2 regions of the Pseudobacteroides sp. genome follow, and region 1 is predicted to be linked to the other one. Evidence: riboswitches for the same ligand, from Rfam matches in the RefSeq annotation. Region 1 holds a riboswitch; the other holds the start of a gene.
What was found. A riboswitch is a leader RNA that binds a small molecule or an ion and turns the genes downstream of it on or off. The one in region 1 is predicted to bind cobalamin.
Positions count from the first base shown of each region.

Region 2: it holds a riboswitch for cobalamin, as region 1 does, so the genes downstream of both, VIO64_RS02855 (PQQ-binding-like beta-propeller repeat protein) here and VIO64_RS14485 (ABC transporter substrate-binding protein) in region 1, are expected to answer to the same signal.

Region 1 is NZ_DATCTU010000094.1:266-6,025, reverse strand. It holds gene VIO64_RS14495 (ABC transporter ATP-binding protein) at 1-304, opposite strand, end outside; gene VIO64_RS14490 (FecCD family ABC transporter permease) at 304-1,359, opposite strand; gene VIO64_RS14485 (ABC transporter substrate-binding protein) at 1,436-2,377, opposite strand; cobalamin riboswitch at 2,518-2,686, opposite strand; gene VIO64_RS14480 (heavy-metal-associated domain-containing protein) at 2,935-3,153, opposite strand; gene VIO64_RS14475 (hypothetical protein) at 3,465-3,920, shown strand; gene VIO64_RS14470 (response regulator transcription factor) at 3,951-4,598, opposite strand; gene VIO64_RS14465 (HD-GYP domain-containing protein) at 4,862-5,760, opposite strand, start outside.
Region 2 is NZ_DATCTU010000008.1:67,692-73,451, reverse strand. It holds gene VIO64_RS02875 (ABC transporter permease) at 1-518, opposite strand, end outside; gene VIO64_RS02870 (ABC transporter permease) at 515-1,507, opposite strand; gene VIO64_RS02865 (ABC transporter substrate-binding protein) at 1,514-3,106, opposite strand; partial or broken gene VIO64_RS02860 (energy-coupling factor ABC transporter permease) at 3,495-3,825, shown strand; cobalamin riboswitch at 4,001-4,196, shown strand; gene VIO64_RS02855 (PQQ-binding-like beta-propeller repeat protein) at 4,438-5,742, shown strand.

The DNA.
Region 1 (5,760 bases):
AAACCATATCCATAACGGAGAATTCAAACTCCATATCTGTGCTTTGAGGCACATAGGCTATTTCCTTTGCCAGCGTATTGTTGGAAAACTGAGTAAGGTCTTTTTCATTTAGGTGAATGGAACCCTTTTCAGGCATAAGGCACCGTGCCATATTCTTTAAAAGAGTGGTTTTGCCGGAGCCATTAGGTCCTATTATTCCATATACCCCACCTTCATATATTGTAAGGCTTATATCATCAAGCACCTTATTGTGACCATAAACCCAATTAAGTTTTTCTATGGTTATAAGCTTCTTTGCACTCATCACCTAAACACCTTCTTCTTATTCTTATACAGCAGATATATAAAATATGGCGACCCTAAAATGGAAGTAACTGCTCCTACCGGAATTTCCATGGGAGCAGCAGCACTTCTCGAAATAGTATCGCAAATCACCATAAACAAAGCACCCCCAACTGCTGAAAATGGGAGCAATGATCTGTGGTCAGAGCCGGATAACAATCTGACGGCATGAGGTATGATAAGTCCTACAAAACCAATCGCACCGCTGACCGATACTGAAGCCGCCACCAATATTGAACAAATAACTATTAGTATTTTCTTAACATTCTCTACCTCAGTTCCAAGGCTTTTTGCAGTCTCCTCTCCAGTTGACATAAGATTAAGATCTCTTGAGAATACCAGTATTACAATGATACCTATTAATACCATAGGAAATAGAAACGCGATTTGATTCCAGCTTGCAGCGGAAACGCTTCCCATTACCCAGAATACTATTTTCTCCACCTGATCACGATTAAATACCATAATAACAGAGACCATCGATAACAGCATAAAGTTTATTGCAATCCCTGCCAGCAATAGTGTGGTTGAAGGAATCTTATTACCCACCCTTGCGATATTGTAAATGCAAATAATTGTCAATATAGACCCGGTAAAAGCAAACATTGTTATGAGGCCAATACCTGAAAACGTGTATTCCAGCCCTGCTACAATGGCAATTGCTGATCCAAGGGAGGCCCCGGATGATATGCCCATAACATAGGGGTCTGCCATGGGATTCTTAAACATTCCCTGAAGTGCTGCACCCACTACTGAAAGTGCCGATCCAACAAGGGCTGAGAGAATGATCCTTGGAAGCCTTAAGTTCAATACAATCATTGTATGTGCTGCATCTATATTGTGGATAGGTATATAGTTTCCAATAATGGGGATTTTAGAACACATAATCAAAACCGCATCCATAAATGATATATGTGCAGCTCCGAACGTGGCTGAAAGAACAATCGCAGCCAGCAAGCCAATAAATGACAGACATAAAATTAACTTTATAAATGGTCTCTTTTCTACATATACCATAATGTTACCTCTAGTTATGCTCCACACATGTAAATTGATTTTACTGCTTTATTAAACTTACAGTCTTGATCACTTATCAATTATATGCTTCAGGGTGTATAGCTTTGGCAAGTTGTGTAAGACCGTCTGCAAGCCTTGGACCCTGCCTGTCAAGAAGGTTATTGTCAATCTCAAGGAGTTTTCCGTTTTTAACGGCGGATAAATCCTTATAACCGCTGGTACTTTCAATTCCCTGTTTTGAATTATAATATTTTGAGCAGATAAGTATTTCAGGATTCTTCTCGACCAGTTTTTCAAGACTGTATGACCAGCCTTGCACATCGTCAGCAGCATTTTTACCTCCGGCAATTTGTATCATTTGACCAATGAAAGTATCTTTTCCTGCGGTATAATCACCCATTTTACCGTACGAAACAACATAGTAAACGCTTGGCTTAGGCTTGTCCTTAACTCTGTCAGTTACACTTTGTACCTTGGCCTTCATACCTTTTATGAGCTTATCGGCATTATCCTTTGCATTTAATACTGTACCCACATTTTCAATGGTAGAATAAACACCTTCAAAACTTTCCTGTCCATAGAAAGCAGCTACCTTTACACCCATACTTTCAAGCTTTTCGATTACTTCTTTTTTAAAGTGAGTAGAAACTATAACAAGATCAGGCTTTAACTCAACAACTTTTTCAATACTTGGGTCCTCCAAGGACCCCACTGATGCAATCTTTTTAGCATCTTCAGGATAATCGCAGTATTCAGACCGGCCTATAAGTTTGGAAGACCGGCCTAATGCATAAATCATCTCGGTAATATTGGGGGCAATGGATATTACTTTTTGTGGTTCTGCATCTATTTCTACCTGTCTTCCATATGAGTCTGTTATTGTTAATGGGTATAAAGGGGCATTTGCGAGTGTACTTGTTGGTTTTGCAGCATCATCGGAAGTCTGGGTATTACTGCATGCAACAAGCAAAAACGCCAGTATAGCTAAAGAAATTAAAGTCAGTATTCTTTTTTTCATTGCAATTTTCACTCCAATTCATTTTTAATGTCAAGGCAATAAGCATAAATAAAGTCTCTAAACCAGAGGGTTAAGAGACTTAAGGATAATTATCGTTATAATAAATAAGCATTCCTACACCTCCCTATCGCTCGTAGAGTTTTGGTGTTAATTCAAAGGCAGGTCTTCTGACTCAGGTTCATAGGATTCACGCCTTCCCGGATTTAATCCAGTGGCATTTTGCGAAACCTCACCAATCACAGCGGCGGGACCGTACAGGACTTACACCTGTTTCCCTCTTAGTCTCGAACTTATTAATATATTAAAAGTGATAAGATTATTAACATTTTTAACATAGTTAAAGAACTATCAATCTAGTGTTCAAGAACCTTTGATAACAGTATTCAATTGTTATTACAATACCACAACAAATCGGTATTGTCAAAATAAAGAAACGGGAATTTAAGGGAATAGGATAAAATGTGAAAAAACTTTTAATCATATTAAGTCAAGACATATAAAAAAACGCACTAATATTATAGTTGATTAGTGCGTTTTTTAAACTGTAAGCATTAACATTACTTAACTTTTATTACATTTAAACCAGTGTGGCTTACAAAGCTTTTAATATCCTCTTCGGTATATCTGCCTTCATCGTAGTCAACAGTAACTGTACTGGCCTCCATATCTACTCTTACTGCGTTTATACCTTCATGTGAGTGAAGTATTGTCTGTTCGATATTTCTTATGTCCTTAGGGTCATTCAAACCTGAAATTACAAATTTGTTTGCTTTCATGAAGTACATTGCCTCCTGGTTTCATAAATTTTATGGTAGTATACATAAGAAAATCACGATGGTTTTAATACTACCTTTATACAGTTATCACCTACATTTGTGACTTTTACATCTTTTATACCATCATATACTATTGCTTTCATCCGGTTCCTCCATAACTTACAAATCGGTTTTACCATTATATATGCTTTGCATGATTACTGATATTTATTCAAATTTAATTTTAGATTAAAAGTCATAAATCTTTAATGAATAATTTTTTATGTAAATGAAAAAATAAATTAAAAGTGATTATGAAAGAAGGATAAGCTATGAAAATTGAAGGATATTTCAGCAATATTAAAACAGCAAATGAAACTGTTGCAAAACTCAAGGAAGCGGGATTTAATAAAGTTGTTGTTGATATGAATGAGCATTACCGTGATGACAGGAATGTAGAGACAAACCTTCCTGGTACTGAAACTTCTGTAAGCCTATCGGGATTAGTTTTAGAGTCAGGTGCATATGGCGAAATCAGGGATAAGGCACCTTTAGTGGCAGCCAGCCCTATGGTAAGCGGGATTGGTAAATTTGAAGAGGTAGCCGATGCAAATTGTAAGGTAATTGCCGAATCAAATGAGGGACAGGAGGATAAGGCAAAGCAAATAATAAGGGACATGGGGGGCGAGTTGGAAAGCCCTAATCTTAAGAAGCCTCATTTGGAGAATGACGAAGAAATTGCAATATATAATTCACTTAATGAAACACGTAAGTTTCTTGATACCTAGGGGATAATAGCATATGCTGAACCTACCCCCCTATATCAATTTGTTCTTTACTGCAAACACTGCCAGTTGGGTTCTGTTGTCCACATTGAATTTTAAGAGCAAATCGGTTATTACGTTTCTTACCCTTCCCTCACTTAAGCAGATTTCTTCTGAGATATCTTCATTCTTTTTTCCTTCTACAATAAGCTTTAGTATATCAAGTTCATTTTGGGTTAATTTATGCAAACAAGCTTTTTGTGATTTGTTGATTTCATATCCAAGCCTAATTGAATTGTTTATTAGAGTTTCATATATATCGTGGTGAAAGATTTTAAGGCCACTCAATGTTCCTTTTACAGCAAGAATTAAGTTGAGAGATTCCATATTTTTTGATATGCAGCCATCAGCTCCAGCGTTTATAATTTCTATTATGTCAACTTCATTGCAAAAGGAGGTTAGGGTAAGTACTTTAATAGATGGGTCAAATTTCTTAATTTTTTCGGTAGCCTCAATTCCATTACAATCATCTATTACAATATCCATTAGCACCAAATCTACTTTATTGTGTTTAATTATATTAAAAGCATCATTGCCATTAGATGCAAAACCCATTACGTCTATTTCACTATCCTGCTCAAGAATCAATTTAATACCTTCTCTAACAAGCGGCTGATTCTCAGCAATTAAAATTCGATACATATTTCCATCTCCCCAATATTATTCAATTACTTATTATATACTAACAGTAATATTTTGTAAAAGAAATATGATAATATTCACTTTTTTCGGGAAAAATAGTGAGCATTTACTTAAAAAATAGTGAGCATTATCACTTATTATAAGTGTGTTGATAATTATATACTGGTATAAGTTGTGCAATTAAAATGACTCATCACCTCCTTCTTAGCAATGATCGGAAACGATTAAGGCTGGGGAGGTATTTTTTTAATACAATAAGCTACTTATAGTTCACAATTTCCTTTTATAAGGATATTGGACTCCTTTAGTAAGTCCATTTCATAGGGCTCTGCTATTGGCTCTCCTGCCTTGTCTAACAAAACCTTAACTACAGGCCTTAGGGGCATTGATAAATTTTGCCGTAAAACCAGCCCGCTTTCATTAGTGTTTAGTACTACTCCTGTGCCTGATGGGTAGGTAGCTACGTTCATTGTAAGAGTTTTAACAATAGTGTCATCGAAACTGTATCCGCTCATTTGGGATATTTGCTTAACTGCCTCATTCACCGATTTGGAGGGCTCATTCCCTTTTCCTGAAATCAAATTTACAAAGGTATTGCAAACAGAAACTAACTTTGCTATTTCATTTATATCATTACCTTTTAACTTAAGTGGATATCCAGTTCCATCGACCTTTTCATGATGCATTAAGACTGCCATTTTTGAGTGGGTACTGCAGAAATTTTCCCTCCCCAAAAAGTCATGCCCAATTTTAGGATGCATTGATTCAATATAAATATCTGAATCTTTTTTTGAATTAAACTCCAAAAGGGTTTTCTTATCGTTTTGTATTATTATTTTACCGATATCATGTAGGATTGCTCCTAAAGCAATATCCTTGAGTTTTAGCATGTTGTATCCCATGTGTATTCCTACCAAGCTTGACAATACACATACATTTACCGAGTGAGAGAATACAGAATTGCAACAAGTCCGTATTTCCGTAGCGTTTACTAGTGTATTTTTATTTGAAAACACTTCATCTATTATTGAGTTTACTGCTTTAACTATATCGCTGTTATCAGATGTACCGATTTTACTATACTTTTCCATTGTCTCCTTAAGAGCATATTTACCCATCTGACGTATATTCTCTGATACTGCCTCATCTATAACAACTTCTT
Region 2 (5,760 bases), on a different contig from region 1:
AATATCTCTGCACGTATTACACGTGTCAAGCTGGTCCAGTGTGTTAAGGCAACCCCTATAATAACACCTTTTGCACCTCCACCCACTGTAAATGCTATTAGTATTAATGCTACAAGGTGAGGCATTCCTTGAAACAAATCAACCATCCAGGTTATTACACTGTCAACTGCTTTTCCCATGGTTGCAGCACACAAACCAAGAACCAATGCAACTGCAACGCTTACAGCAGAGGCTACAATTCCAATATAAATACTCAATGACAATCCTTTTACAGTCCTGGTGAACATGTCTCTTCCAAGCCAGTCTGTTCCAAAAGGATGGGATAATGAAGGTCCAAGGTTTTTTAAATCAAAGTGTGTTTCTATTCTTTCGTTACTAAGAAGTATACTTGCCAATATAATCCCAATGAGAACCAAGCTTGATAAAGAAATCATTATAAGTGTGTGTTGTCTTCTGTTTGGTTTTAAAAAAGAAGGAATATTGATTTTACTTGTTATACTTGATGCTAATTCACTCATACTGCTTTAACCTCCCTGATCCTTGGATCTACAACCCTGTATATGATATCTGCCATCATATTTCCAGCAAATACAAATATTGAACTAAAAAGTACAATTCCCAAAAGCAGAGGCAGATCACCACGTAGTCCGGCCTGTACAGTTGCCTGTCCAAGACCAGGGTAGGAAAAAACCTGTTCTGCAAGGACAGAGCCGCCAAAAATTTCACTTAGGGATGCAAACTGCAATGTAATTGCAGGAAGGGCAATATTGCGTAGACCGTGTCTTAAAAAAAGCTTAATTCCATGTTCACCTCTGGCTCTGGCAAATAATATATAATCGCTTTCTAAAACATCCATGAGCTTTTGTCTTGTGTGCAGTGCAATATTCGCAACTCCTACTATGCTTAAAGTCAATGCCGGAAGAATTATATGGCTAATGCGGCTTAAAAGGGTTACGTCCTTTGAAATAACTCCTGCCGGTACGCCCATTCCAATTGGAAACCAGCCAAGCCAGACTGAGAAAACTATCAGCAGAAGAAGACCGAGCCAAAAAGTCGGAGTGGAGGCAAGAGTAAGGCTATACCATTTTATTATACTGTCTATTACTCGCCCTCTATTCATTGCAGCTATCACACCTAAAATAAAGCCAAGAATTCCTGATAGCCCCCACGCAATCCCCATTAAGGCTAAGGATGCAATAAATCTTTCTTTTATTACATCCAAAACAGGCCTCCTATATATCATGGATGTCCCCATATCTCCATGGATCATCGAATTTCCCCAGGATAAAAATCTTTCTACCGGGGGCTTGTTCAGCCCCCAATGTTCAGCTATTTTTTCTCTCTGGGACGGACTAACCTTCATCATATCGGCACCTATATATGCCTGAACCGGGTCTATGGGTGAGTGGCTTACCAATGCAAATGATATTACAGATAGTGCTGCCAGCAATGATACAATGCGTATGCTTTTACCAACTATGAATTTTAGTATGCTCCCATTAAACATGTATATTTACTCCTTCCAGCCCCAATCCTCGATATTGTCTGTAAGAGGCCATCCATGCCCATGAGGATGAATTTTCTGCTTTCCAATGTTGAGATTATCCCTTACAAGATACAAGTGGTGAAGATTTACAAGCCATGCCCATGGAGCATCACCTTTTGCTGTAAAACCTGCTTTTCCATCCCATTGGGCTTTTTTCCAGTATTCTATTGCTTGAGTCTCATCTGTAGATTCTATTGCTTTATTGAGATAACCATCAACAGTTGAATTTGAATAGTGTCCGGAATTAAAGTAATCAACTCCCATATATTTGCTGTTGTAAAGGTTATACATCTCTATGGGATCGTGGCTACCCCAGCCGAAAACAATGGCATTTGAGTACATCTGAGTTTTTATATCATCCCAGCTTTTGCCTTCAACGTTTATTTTTATGCCGATATCTTTTACCTTGTCTGCTACTGCAATTGACAACGATTGACGGGTTTGATCGCCCGAAGGATATATTAGTTTAAATTCAGCCTTAATATTGCCTTTATCAAGAATTCCATCATTGTCTGAATCTTTCCACCCGCCATTTGAAAGGATCTTCTTTGCCTCTTCCGAATCAGCATCTTCAATTACTGTTTCAGGGTTCCACCAAGGCATTTTGTCACAAACGGTGTAAGCTGGAGAACCATAACCATTTAAAATGCCATCTACAAGTGCTTTTCGGTCTACAACTGTGTTAATTGCCTTTCGAATGAAAATATCTGAAGTAACTTCGTTTCCTATCGGATAGCCATCTTTTGTTTTCTTTCCCGGTTTTACATAAGGGAACATGATGCCACGATTATCAACACTATCAACTGCAAGCAGGTGCATACCCGATACTTTATTACTTGCATATGAAGGGACAATAGCTGCAATATCAAGGGTTCCTGACTGAGCCGCCGCAAATGCAGCTTCTTCACTTAAGTAAAGGAAAGTAATTTTTTTAAAGAAAGGCTTATCTCCATAGTATTCAGGATTTGCTTCAACAATTAACTGTTGTCCTTTATCCCATTGAACAAACTTGAAAGGTCCAGATCCTACAGGTTTTTGTGAATAGTCCTTTCCATATGCATGCTTGGGAACAATTCCTGTGTTTGCAAGAATATTAACAAATGTTGATTGAGGGTTCTTCAATGTAAATCTAACTGTATAATTATCTATGGCCTCAACCTTTTCCATAACACTCAAATCAACGACAGAACTGCTTTTGGCTGTAGTTTCATATGTAAAAACAATATCCGGTGCCGTTAGGGGCTTACCATCAGAAAACTTGATGTCCTTTCTAATCTTTACTGTCCATACCAGTCCATCACTGCTAACTGTATATTCAGTTGCAAGATCGTTTACAATCTTCATGTCACTGTCACGTTTTAGTATGGTGCTTTGGAAAAGAGGAGATCCGTATCTGCCCCATCCAGTGGTGGGATCAAATCCTCCATCCGGTTCACTGCTGATTGCCATGGTTAGTTCAGTTCTTTTTACATCAACTTTGCTTGTTTCTTTATTGCCGGAACACCCTGAAAAAGCCAGAGTACTGCAAATAAGAATGGAAATTACTACTTTCTTGAACATAAATATAAGCCTCCTAAAAATGTTTACTCTTTTTTGATTCTTAAAAAAAATATCAGAATTCATTTCCTGAGCTTGGCCAAAGCTTTTTAACATAAAAACAAACCACAAAAAGTGCTATTTCATATAGCATCCCTTCATGGTTTGTTTTATGTTAATGTTTAAGTATACCAATTACAAAAGTCTTCTTGACTTGATTTTCCAATAAAATATATCATAGATAAAATAAATAAGTCAATATACGCACAAAAATATTTTATTAATTGACTAAAAATGAAGTCTATGATATATTGACCTTTAGAAATACTAGTTAATTTTGGGACGAACCCAAAAAAGTGCTTAAGAATAAGCCTTTTTTGGGTTTATTATTTTTTAAGGAGGACGGTTTATTATGCATATGGCTGATGCCTTGATATCACCAATTGTTGGTGGTACTATGCTGGCAGCTACTGCTGGAGTTGCTGCTTACTCAATTAAAAAAATAAAGAATGATTTGAATGAAAAAAGATTCCCTTAATGGTGTAATGGGAGCTTTTATATTGGCTGCTCAAATGATTAATTTTTCTATACCAGGAACAGGTTCAAGCGGACATCTGGGAGGAGGAATGCTTCTTGCAATCGGCGTAGTTGAAGGCCTTGTTACAGCTTCAGTTGTAACGTTTGTGTGGAAAGCAAGACCTGAAATAATTGAAAATGCAGCTATTGGAAAATCCCTTGGTAATAAATGATCTATGAAAAAACTGCAGGTACTGCAGAACTGGAAGCAGCTATGCTGGAGTGAATAGAAAAGGCTATGCCGGTGGTAAGTGACTTAAGGATTAAAGATTTTTTAGAATCAACAAGAGTATTTAATAAAGATTGACGTTACTTTAAAAATGAAATACAATGAAGTTGAAAACTAAATATTAAAAAACAGGTGCCAATTGTGCTTTTAGTTAAAAGCCTCAATTGGTTAAAAGGGAAGTTGGGTGAAAGTCCCACGCGGTCCCGCCGCTGTATAAGATGAGTCCTTACAAAATACCACTGGAAACCGGGAAGGTTGTAAGGGTGATGATGCTTGAGTCAGAAGACCTGCCTGATTTGTACCACCATTAACTCTACGAGCGATAGGGAGGTGTTTATGTATGCTTATATATTATTTTTCCGGGTATACGTAGCCTCTTGGCGATTAAATCGTTAAGAGGTTTTTATTTTTACTAAGGTATGATTGAAAAATTAATTCCGTTTTTGAGCGTGTGTTGACGAGTTAAGTAATCACATAAGCGAAATTTATAGCGGAAGTTATTTTTTAATTATAACTAAAAACATCAAAACAATTAAAGGAGGAATCTTTGATGAAAAAGAGCAAAATTGCAGCATCGTCTTTGATAATATTTCTTGTAGTTTCTGCTATGGTAAATTTAGCATTTGCTACTGATTGGCTAAAATTTCAAAATGATACCGCTAATTCAGGAGTAGCAATTGACAGCCCTAGAATTGATACTACAAATCCTACAGGAACTGACGTGTGGTCTCAAACTACCCAGGCAGGTTCCTATTACGGGATTGATACTGTGCCAATAATTATTGGAGACTATACCTATGTGGTAGCAAGTGGTTCTACTGATGTTAAATTATATAAACTGAGTAAATCAACCGGAAGTATTATATGGAATATACAGATAAGCAATGAAAGTTCCTTCCATCTAGATACACCTGCTTCGGATGGCACTAATATATATGTACCGGTAAAACAAAGCTCAAGCATCTTGGTTAAAAAGATCAGTAACCTTGGAAATGCTTCCCCTACAGTTACTACCCTTGTAACTATCGCTGATAATCTTCAGCCTACTACGCCTGTAACATATGATAATGGAAATCTTTATTTCGGAAGCTGGGTAAGCGGTGTATATGGTAAATATTATTGTGTTAATGCAAGTACAGGTGCAAGAACCTGGACATATACAGCTACCAATCGTTCCGGCTCAACTGCAGGAAATGGGTTTTATTGGGCAGGAGCTGCAGTGGCTGGTAATTATGTAATTTTTGGTGATGATGATTCCTATATACATGTTTTAAATAAGACAACAGGAACAGAAGTGGATCAGAATAGTGCAACAGTAGGAATACAGGCATTTGATTTACAAACTTATCAAGTAACTGCAGCAGAAGTACGTTCCTCTATTTGCTATTATTCATCTGGCAACCATGCGTATTTTACAACAAAAGGCGGTTATCTCTGGGATTTAACAATAAATACGTCTACAGGTGTTCTTACACATCAATGGAATAAAAATATCGGATACTCAACCTCAACCCCAGTGAGAATTGGCAATAGAATATACGTAGGTACAGGAAGCTTCACTACAGGAACCCTGTATTGTTACGATGCAAGCGGAAATCAACAATGGACATACGGTACTACTGCCGGAGGTATTCAATCTTCTGTTATAGCTTATAATAACGGTGCTTATACATATCTATATTTTACTACAAATGGTTCCAGTGGCAAGGCATACTGCGTAAGGGATAATGGAAGTACCACATCTACAAAAATGTGGGAATATGCTTCGAGCAATTATATATTGCAAGGTATGGCAGCATCAGGCGATTATGTGGTATTTGGAAATGATTCGGGTATGGTATACGGAATCAAATAATATGACATGAAAAAGTTT